One region of the Cytobacillus sp. ABV4_503 genome, then DNA from elsewhere that is predicted to be linked to it. Evidence: predicted binding sites of a transcription regulator. Region 1 holds the regulator's gene; the other holds the start of a gene.
The links. The regulator CtsR, encoded in region 1, represses protease genes until heat stress. The targets are predictions, from matches to a motif close to ATGGTCAATAAAGGTCAAACA.

Region 1 (5,179 bases):
GCGAGTCTGAATAGGGCGAATGAGTATGTGGTCGTAGACCCGAAACCAGGTGATCTACCCATGTCCAGGGTGAAGTCCAGGTAACACTGGATGGAGGCCCGAACCCACGCACGTTGAAAAGTGCGGGGATGAGGTGTGGGTAGCGGAGAAATTCCAATCGAACTTGGAGATAGCTGGTTCTCTCCGAAATAGCTTTAGGGCTAGCCTCATGTAGTAAGAGTCTTGGAGGTAGAGCACTGTTTGGACTAGGGGCCCCCATCGGGTTACCGAATTCAGACAAACTCCGAATGCCAAAGACTTATCCATGGGAGTCAGACTGCGAGTGATAAGATCCGTAGTCAAGAGGGAAACAGCCCAGACCACCAGCTAAGGTCCCAAAGTATACGTTAAGTGGAAAAGGATGTGGAGTTGCTTAGACAACCAGGATGTTGGCTTAGAAGCAGCCACCATTTAAAGAGTGCGTAATAGCTCACTGGTCGAGTGACTCCGCGCCGAAAATGTACCGGGGCTAAACGTATCACCGAAGCTGTGGATTGACATCTTCCGATGTCAGTGGTAGGAGAGCGTTCTAAGGGCGTTGAAGCCAGACCGCAAGGACTGGTGGAGCGCTTAGAAGTGAGAATGCCGGTATGAGTAGCGAAAGATGGGTGAGAATCCCATCCACCGAATGCCTAAGGTTTCCTGAGGAAGGCTCGTCCGCTCAGGGTTAGTCGGGACCTAAGCCGAGGCTGAAAAGCGTAGGCGATGGACAACAGGTTGATATTCCTGTACCACCTCTTTACCGTTTGAGCAATGGGGGGACGCAGGAGGATAGGGTAAGCGCGCTGCTGGATTAGCGCGTCCAAGCAGTTAGGCCGGTAACGAGGCAAATCCCGTTACCACACAGGCTGAGCTGTGACGGCGAGGGAAATTTAGTACCGAAGTTCCTGATTCCACACTGCCAAGAAAAGCCTCTAGCGAGGGAAAAGGTGCCCGTACCGCAAACCGACACAGGTAGGCGAGGAGAGAATCCTAAGGTGAGCGAGAGAACTCTCGTTAAGGAACTCGGCAAAATGACCCCGTAACTTCGGGAGAAGGGGTGCTCATTAGGGTGCATAGCCCTGATGAGCCGCAGTGAATAGGCCCAGGCGACTGTTTAGCAAAAACACAGGTCTCTGCGAAGCCGCAAGGCGAAGTATAGGGGCTGACGCCTGCCCGGTGCTGGAAGGTTAAGAGGAGAGGTTAGCGCAAGCGAAGCTTTGAATCGAAGCCCCAGTAAACGGCGGCCGTAACTATAACGGTCCTAAGGTAGCGAAATTCCTTGTCGGGTAAGTTCCGACCCGCACGAAAGGCGTAACGATCTGGGCACTGTCTCAACGAGAGACTCGGTGAAATTATAGTACCTGTGAAGATGCAGGTTACCCGCGACAGGACGGAAAGACCCCGTGGAGCTTTACTGTAGCCTGATATTGAATTTTGGTACAGCTTGTACAGGATAGGTAGGAGCCTGAGAAGCCGGAGCGCCAGCTTCGGTGGAGGCGTCGGTGGGATACTACCCTGGCTGTATTGAAATTCTAACCCGCGCCCCTGATCGGGGCGGGAGACAGTGTCAGGTGGGCAGTTTGACTGGGGCGGTCGCCTCCTAAAAAGTAACGGAGGCGCCCAAAGGTTCCCTCAGAATGGTTGGAAATCATTCGCAGAGTGTAAAGGCACAAGGGAGCTTGACTGCGAGACCTACAAGTCGAGCAGGGACGAAAGTCGGGCTTAGTGATCCGGTGGTTCCGCATGGAAGGGCCATCGCTCAACGGATAAAAGCTACCCCGGGGATAACAGGCTTATCTCCCCCAAGAGTCCACATCGACGGGGAGGTTTGGCACCTCGATGTCGGCTCATCGCATCCTGGGGCTGTAGTCGGTCCCAAGGGTTGGGCTGTTCGCCCATTAAAGCGGTACGCGAGCTGGGTTCAGAACGTCGTGAGACAGTTCGGTCCCTATCCGTCGTGGGCGCAGGAAATTTGAGAGGAGCTGTCCTTAGTACGAGAGGACCGGGATGGACGCACCGCTGGTGTACCAGTTGTCTTGCCAAAGGCATCGCTGGGTAGCTATGTGCGGAAGGGATAAGTGCTGAAAGCATCTAAGCATGAAGCCCCCCTCGAGATGAGATTTCCCATAGCGTCAAGCTAGTAAGATCCCTGAAAGATGATCAGGTTGATAGGTCAGAGGTGGAAGCGTGGCGACATGTGGAGCTGACTGATACTAATCGATCGAGGACTTAACCAAGTCATTGGTGAATACTCGGCAAATGCTTCTTCATACATTATCTAGTTTTGAGGGAACGAAGTTTCTTCAACCAAATAGTCCGGTGGCGATAGCGAGAAGGTCACACCCGTTCCCATACCGAACACGGAAGTTAAGCTTCTCAGCGCCGATGGTAGTTGGGGGCTGTCCCCCTGTGAGAGTAGGACGCTGCCGGGCATATGAAAGAGCACCTGATGGGTGCTCTTTTTTGTATGTCTGGAGATTTATTGAATACAAATTTCTTATTTGGACTCTGCTTTTTAGTGGGAAATTGAGCTAAATGTGAGTTTACTTCATAAAGCTCAATTCATGCTAGATAAAAGTATCGCTAACTGCATCGCAGCTTCATAGAATCCAGAATCAGGGCATTCAGCAGGTTCATTCAGCCATTCTGCAGGATTCCATCTCTCTATTCCGACCGAACATCAAGCCAGGACAGCTAACCATATCATCTGTCCATCTGGCAATCAAGCGCAGCACACTTCCCAGCCTCTAAAAAAACTTCTCCCAACCAAGCACAAACCCGCCCATTCAAAAATATATTGTTATCGACATTAACTTCCATTTTCAGGTTTGGGAAGTCAAAAAATGGGGGAAAATTATTAATACCCGCCAATTGCAAGAAATTACATAAATCATGTATAATTAATGTCAAATATAGTCAAAGTCAGATAGGGGGAGGCCTGGTGAGGAATATATCCGACATAATTGAAAATTATCTAAAACAGGTTTTAGAGAAGAGCGAAAGGGAAATCGTGGAAATTAAAAGAAGTGAAATTGCTGATAAGTTCCAATGTGTTCCTTCTCAGATCAATTATGTGATCAACACCCGTTTTACGATTGAGAAAGGATATGCAGTAGAAAGTAAGCGGGGAGGCGGGGGCTTCATTCGGATTATGAAAGTCCAGTCCTATGACCATGCTGATTTAATTGACCAGTTAATTTCATTGGTGCAGAGCAGGATTGCCCAGAGCAGTGCAGAGAATGTCATTTACCGTCTGGTAGAAGAAGAGATAATAACACATAGGGAAGCTAAAATTATGCTTAGTGTTATAGACCGTTCTGTCCTGTATATTGATCTTCCATTCAGGGATGAGCTGAGGGCAAGAATGCTTAAGGCAATGTTAACCACTTTGAAATATAAATAGTAGGGAGCTGGGGAGGTGAAGTCATGATTTGTCAGGAATGTAACCAAAGGCCAGCCACGCTGCATTTTACGAAGGTTGTAAATGGCGAGAAAGAAGAGTTTCATCTTTGCGAGAAATGCTCACAGGAAAAAGGTGAAATGTTTATGCTGGGCAGCGGGTCTGGTTTTTCAATAAATAACTTGCTCGCTGGCCTTCTGAATATTCAGCCTGCCTTTCAGGAATCGGGCCAGGATCCTTTTCAGCAGGAGAAAGTCCTGCAGTGTGAGCAATGTTCCTTGACCTTTCAGCAGTTTATAAAAGTAGGCCGTTTTGGGTGCGCCAACTGCTATGAGACTTTTAAAGATCAATTGAACCCAATTCTTAGAAGGCTTCACAGCGGGAATTCCTCACACAGCGGAAAAATTCCTGCACGAATCGGGGGAACCATTCACCTGCGGAGGAATATTGATGATTTAAAAAATAATTTAAAAGAAATGATTTCAAAAGAAGAGTTTGAAAGAGCGGCAGAATTGAGGGACGAAATAAGGAAACTGGAAAAGCAGCTCAATGCCGATCAAAAGGGAGGGGAGTAAGCTTGTCGCTGGAACGTTTCATGAATCAAGCTATTAGCTCCTGGATGAGTGCGGAAGGTCCTGATTCCGATATTGTTTTAAGTTCGCGAATCAGGCTCGCCCGCAATATGAAGCAATATAAATTCCCTACTGTATTTTCAAATGAAGAAGCAGAAGCGGTCATTGAAAAAATAAAGGCGAGGGTGGAGCATTCTTCATTTTCAAAACTTGGGGAAATGGAGCTTTTATTAATGGATCGCCTTCAGCCTCTTCAAAAAAGAGTGCTGATGGAAAAGCATCTGGTCAGTCCCCATCTTGCTGAGAATTCAACTCATGGTGCCTGCCTTCTTTCTGAAAATGAAGAAGTCAGCATCATGATTAATGAAGAAGACCATATAAGGATTCAATGCTTATTTCCGGGATTTCAGCTTACTGAAGCCTTAAGTATGGCAAATGAAATTGATGATTGGCTGGAGGAAGAAGCCGACTATGCATTTGATGAACATATTGGCTTTTTAACAAGCTGCCCCACAAATGTAGGAACAGGGCTAAGGGCATCTGTTATGATGCATTTGCCTGGCCTTGTTCTCACACAGCAAATGAACAGAATTATTCCGGCAATTAACCAGCTTGGGTTAGTTGTTAGAGGAATTTACGGGGAAGGCAGCGAAGCTTTAGGTAATATCTTTCAAGTTTCAAACCAGATCACTCTCGGAAAATCAGAAGAGGATATCGCAGAGGATCTGAAAAGCGTTGTCAGTCAGCTGATTTCTCAGGAAAGATCGGCAAGGGAAGCATTAGCAAAGACTTCTAACATACAATTAGAAGACAGAGTCTTCCGCTCTTATGGCATTTTATCGAATAGCCGGATCATTGAATCAAAGGAAGCAGCACAATGCTTGTCTGATGTTCGCCTGGGGATTGATATGCAGTACATCAAAAACATATCAAAAAATATATTGAATGAGCTGATGATCCTGACACAGCCCGGTTTCCTGCAGCAATATGCAGGCGGGCCGCTCAGACCGCATGAACGCGATATCCGCAGGGCTTCATTAATTAGGGAAAGATTAAAAATGGAAGATCAAGAGTTGGGAGGATGAAAATATGATGTTCGGACGATTTACGGAAAGAGCTCAAAAAGTATTGGCTTTAGCACAGGAGGAAGCAATCCGTTTAGGACATAACAACATCGGAACAGAGC
Region 2 (5,179 bases), on a different contig from region 1:
CAAGATCTGGAGTAAGCATCTCTGCTACGGCTGCCATTGTGGATCCGCCGGTAACTGCGATGATATTTTTTCCTTTGAGCCTTGATTTCATACACAGCGCTGTGGCCCTGCCAAGTTCCTGCTTCACCCATGGAGATTCATCGCTGTTTCCGGAAACAATGATCGCCTGGCGAATGCCAAGTTTTCGGGATAACTCCTGCTCCATTAAGGCTATACCCGAAATATCCCTCATTATTCCTTCAAGAGCTTCAAGCAATTCCCTCCCATCGGAAGTAAGACTCATTCCCGTACTCGAGATGCGGATCAGGTTCTGGTCTTTTAAAAACTCAACCTCACCTCTCAGCACTCTTTCCGTCAGGCCTAAACTAACCGCAAGGCTCCTTCTTCCAACCGGCTCCATCAGCCCTATGTAATGAAGAATCCCATAGCGCTTCTGCATAACCGCAAGCATATCAGGCAATAATCTTTTTTGAATATCAATTAGTGAGTACATCCGGAAAACTCCTTCATCATATGTGGTCATTTTTTGTCCCGCATAGACATATTATGTCCCACTTACCACAAAAAAAATCACCCTTGCTTCTCCTTCATAATAGCAAGAGTGAGTATTGAAATCAACTGATAAAACTCAGTTTTTTTCTGTAAGCGCTTCACTTAATGTAATGGCGTCAATATGCCCGAACTGAATTTCGTTCCCATCAATTTCAACCACCGGGATCATGAGCCCATACTTCTCGGTCAGTTCATCGCTCACATCAATGTCTTTTTCAATTAAGGTAAAATCATATTCTTTCTTTAATTCCACTATTACTTCCTTAGCTTTATCACACAGCGGGCATCTGCTGCGTGAATAAAACACTAGCTCTGGCTGTTTCAATCAGCAAATCTCCTTTGTCAGTCATACCTTTTCCGTTTCGACGATGATGGGATGCCCAGCTGATCCCGATATTTTGCGATCGTCCTTCTGCTGACAACCATCCCCTCTTGTTCCTTCAGCAGCTTCACAAGCTCTTGATCGGATAAAGGCTTTTGCTTATTTTCCTCTTCAATCATTTTACCAATAATCGTCTTTACCTGCTGTGAAGACGTATTTTCATCGGAGGTTGTTTTGATTGTGCTTGAGAAGAACGATCTCAGCTCATACGTCCCATATGGCGTTTGTGCATATTTTTCCCGGACAGCACGGCTGACAGTTGATTCATGTATTTCGAGTTCATCTGATATTTCCTTCATGGTCATCGGCTTCAGATGAGAAGGTCCTTTTATAAAAAAGTCCTGCTGTTTTTCAACGATTTTAAGTGTCACATTCGCAAGAGTCTCTTTTCTCTGCTGGATGCTCCTCATGATCCATTGGTAATCCTGTTGCTTTTCCTGTAAAAAGCGGCTGACATTACGGTCACCAGTTGCCGAAAACTTTTTATAATAGCCTTCATTAAAACTGATTTTAGGAAGCACTTCATCAAAAACACTGACAGAAAAAGAGCTTCCATCCCACTTAATAATCACGTCCGGTGTTATATATGCGGATTTCTCACTTTGAAAGGATGAAGCCGGTCTTGGATTCAAGGTCTGAACAAGGTCGAATACCTCTTGAATCTCTTTGAGCTCCACACTGAGCTGTTTGGCAATCTCCTTCCATTTCTTTTCCGCAAAAAAGGTAAAGTAATCATCTATAATGATTTCAGCCAGTTCATTTCTCTCTGGCAATCTCTTAATCTGCAGGGACAGGCACTCCTGAAGATTCCTAGCACCAATGCCAGCAGGTTCGAGTTCCTGCAGCTCTTCAAGCATTTGTTCCACATATTCAAATGGCATCTGGAGAGTCTTGGCAACTGTCTGCAGATCCGCTCGAAAGTAACCGTTTTCATCAAGGCTCTCAATAAGGTGCTCAATCACTCTTTGTTCGTCCTTGTTTAATTTCAAATGAAGCTGCGATCTCAAATATTCATCCAGCATCATCGTCTTACCGCAGCCAATCTGCTCAATCCAGTTTATTTTATCCTTTTCCACTTTTGTTCTAGTCAGTTTGACACGGTCATAACGGGGATCCATTGTCTGGACATGTCCGGACTCAACTTTTAAAAGGGGATTTTCAAGCGCTTTGCTTTCCAGGAATTCAGAGAGCTCCTGTGTGCTGTATTGCAGAAGGGCAATCGCCTGCGTCAGCTCCTGTGTCATTGTTAATTTCATTGTCTGCTGCTGCCATAACCCAGCTTTCAAATTCATCATACATTCCCCCTGTCCCCATTTTACAATATTCCCGGTAAATGTTGTATGGAAATATGTTGGCAAATGCCATTCGCACCGGCACTTCTCCATCTTTCTGAATACTTCACAATATGCATGGCAGAGGGAAAAATATTCATTTTTTATGGTGAAAACTGCGGATTTTAAGGATTTTTTTGAAATTCAGGTTTAAATTCAGGAAGTTTTTTTGATTTATGTGCGGATAGAGGAAATTTATTTGCGGATAAAGCCAATTTACTTGCGGATAAAATTTTTTATGTGCGTATAGGCCGGATTTATTTGCGGATAGCGTAAAAAGTAAAAACTCCCTGTCCATATCAGACAAGGAGTTTTGGCAGCGCCCTCGGCAGGAATCGAACCCACATCTTAAGAACCGGAATCTCACGTGCTATCCGTTGCACCACGAGGGCAAATATTTTATTAGGTGGCTGACCAAGCGCTCAGCCGCTACGATAACTAATTATATGATATGTTTATTCACTTTGCAAGCCTCCTTTTAGTTTTAAAAGTTAGAACAATGGGTATCATGGAATGAGATAGTGCAGCACAGAAAAAAGTGTCGAACGAATCAAACACGATTTCCATGCGATTCGTTTGACCTTAATTGACCATCAGTGTATCATTATAATACATAGGAGTTAAAAAATTTTCTTTACTTGGAAGAACATGCTTGTTCATCTTGTATGTTGACCTTATCTTGAAGGAGGAATTGGAAAATGAACTTAATCCCTACAGTTATTGAACAAACAAACCGCGGGGAGCGCGCTTATGATATCTACTCCCGCCTTTTAAAAGACCGCATCATTATGCTGGGAAGCGCAATCGATGATAATGTGGCAAATTCAATTGTTGCCCAGCTTTTATTCCTTGAAGCAGAAAATCCTGAAAAAGACATTTCCATTTACATTAATAGCCCGGGTGGAAGCATTACGGCAGGTATGGCTATTTATGATACGATGCAATTCATCAAGCCGAAGGTACAAACCATTTGTATTGGTATGGCAGCATCCATGGGTGCGTTCCTTCTTGCTGCTGGTGAGAAAGGCAAGCGTTTTGCCCTTCCAAACAGTGAAGTCATGATTCATCAGCCGCTGGGCGGAGCTCAGGGACAGGCGACTGAAATCGAAATCGCTGCAAAGCGCATTCTTTTCCTTCGTGAAAAATTAAACACAATTCTTTCAGAGCGCACTGGACAGCCTCTTGAAGTCATTGCGAGAGACACTGACCGCGATAACTTTATGACAGCTGAAAGAGCTCTTGAATACGGTTTGGTTGACCAAATCATTACTAGAAACTCTTTGGATGAGAAGAAAGATAAATAATAAGCATAAAAAAACAACTCGCATCTTCCCGATGCGAGTTGTTTTAGTTTTCCTTTTGAATATAGTTCGCAAGTGCCTCAAGGGCTTCGTTTTCATCGTTTCCTTCGGCCTTGAGGGTAATGACTGATCCTGAGCTTACAGCCAGACTCATCAAACCCATTATGCTTTTCGCATTTACCTTCTTTCCGTCCTTCTCCAGAAAAATATCGGATGAGAACCGATTGGCCTCCTGTACGAACAATGCCGCCGGACGTGCCTGTAATCCTGTTTTCAGCTTAACTTCAACCTGTTTTTCCGCCATTGTACATCTCCTCCCTGCTGATCCCTCTGTCAGTGAGCATCTATAGTGTCGCCTGACCGAAGTTTCTCAGCAATTTCATCTATTTTTCTTAATCTGTGATTAATACCCGATTTACTGATATTTCCTCCTGAAACCATTTCCCCAAGTTCTTTTAAAGTGACATCCTGGTAAGCTACACGCAATTCTGCAATTTCCCTCAGTTTGTCAGGCAGAACCTGAAGTCCTACAGTTTGATCGATGAACCGGATATTTTCCACCTGACGCAAGGCCGCTCCGATTGTTTTGTTTAAGTTCGCTGTTTCACAATTTACGAGTCGATTGACCGAATTTCGCATATCTCGGACAATCCGGATATCTTCAAATCGGAGCAGAGCAGCGTGTGCGCCAATAATATTTAGGAACTCCGTTATTTTTTCGGCTTCCTTTAAATAAGTGATATAGCCTTTTTTACGTTCAAGCGTTTTGCTGTTCAGCCCGAACGAATTCATCAGTTCACAAAGGGAGTCATTATGCTCCTTGTAAAGCGAAGAGATCTCAAGATGATAGGAGGAGGTCTCCGGATTATTAACAGATCCCCCGGCAAGGAATGCACCGCGCAGATAAGAACGCTTACAGCATTTCTTTTTTATAAGCTCATTGGAGATATCGTGTGTAAATACGAATCCCTCGCTTAAAATTTCCAGATCATCAAGAATCATGCTGGCCTGTTCGGTTAGCCTGACAATATAAACATTGTTCTTTTTCAGCCGCATTTTTTTCCGGACCAGAAGCTCAACCTGAACGTTGTAATTCCTTTTAATCAGTGTGTAAATCCTTCTTGCGATTGCTGCATTTTCCGTCTGAATATCCACAATCAGTTTCCGGCTGGAAAAAGAAAGTGAACCATTCATCCTGATCAGGGCGGACAATTCCGCTTTGCCGCAGCAGTCTTTTATTTCCAGGTTCGTCAATTCCTTTTTCGTTTCCGAAGCGAAAGACATCCCTTCACCCCCTATCCGCAAAAGCGCTAAGCCAGTGGCATATAAAAAGATATTCTTCACTGAGCAAACGTATGCACAGTTTATTTTTTACCGGCAAAAGCCCTTTCACACCTATATATTACGCGTTAAAACGCCTATTGGTTTCATGTAAAAGCAAATTATAAAGCATCTGGGCAACTTCTTTTGTATCATGGCGAATGATGCCGCCTTCGTGGCTGACAATTTCACCGTGCATGATTTCAAGGCCCAGTTCGGTAAGAGCACCTGTATCATACACAACAGGCTTTGCCATTTCTTCGCTGTACCGCTCCTGAATATGGGGAGGGATT

Region 2: clpP (ATP-dependent Clp endopeptidase proteolytic subunit ClpP) is a predicted target of CtsR. The motif match lies at 2,839-2,859, and genes of this name have one in related genera.

The regions. Positions count from the first base shown of each region.
Region 1 covers NZ_JBSWTH010000002.1:121,466-126,644, forward strand. The annotation lists rRNA gene ACXAD1_RS25630 (23S ribosomal RNA) at 1-2,258, shown strand, start outside; rRNA gene rrf (5S ribosomal RNA) at 2,337-2,453, shown strand; gene ACXAD1_RS25640 (CtsR family transcriptional regulator) at 2,963-3,424, shown strand; gene ACXAD1_RS25645 (UvrB/UvrC motif-containing protein) at 3,448-3,996, shown strand; gene ACXAD1_RS25650 (protein arginine kinase) at 3,999-5,078, shown strand; gene clpC (ATP-dependent Clp protease ATP-binding subunit) at 5,083-5,179, shown strand, end outside.
Region 2 covers NZ_JBSWTH010000001.1:4,227,194-4,232,372, forward strand. The annotation lists gene ACXAD1_RS21305 (sugar-binding transcriptional regulator) at 1-493, opposite strand, end outside; gene ACXAD1_RS21310 (glutaredoxin family protein) at 629-877, opposite strand; gene rpoN (RNA polymerase factor sigma-54) at 895-2,226, opposite strand; tRNA gene ACXAD1_RS21320 (tRNA-Arg) at 2,586-2,657, opposite strand; gene clpP (ATP-dependent Clp endopeptidase proteolytic subunit ClpP) at 2,964-3,569, shown strand; gene ACXAD1_RS21330 (HPr family phosphocarrier protein) at 3,613-3,870, opposite strand; gene whiA (DNA-binding protein WhiA) at 3,900-4,850, opposite strand; gene ACXAD1_RS21340 (gluconeogenesis factor YvcK family protein) at 4,969-5,179, opposite strand, start outside.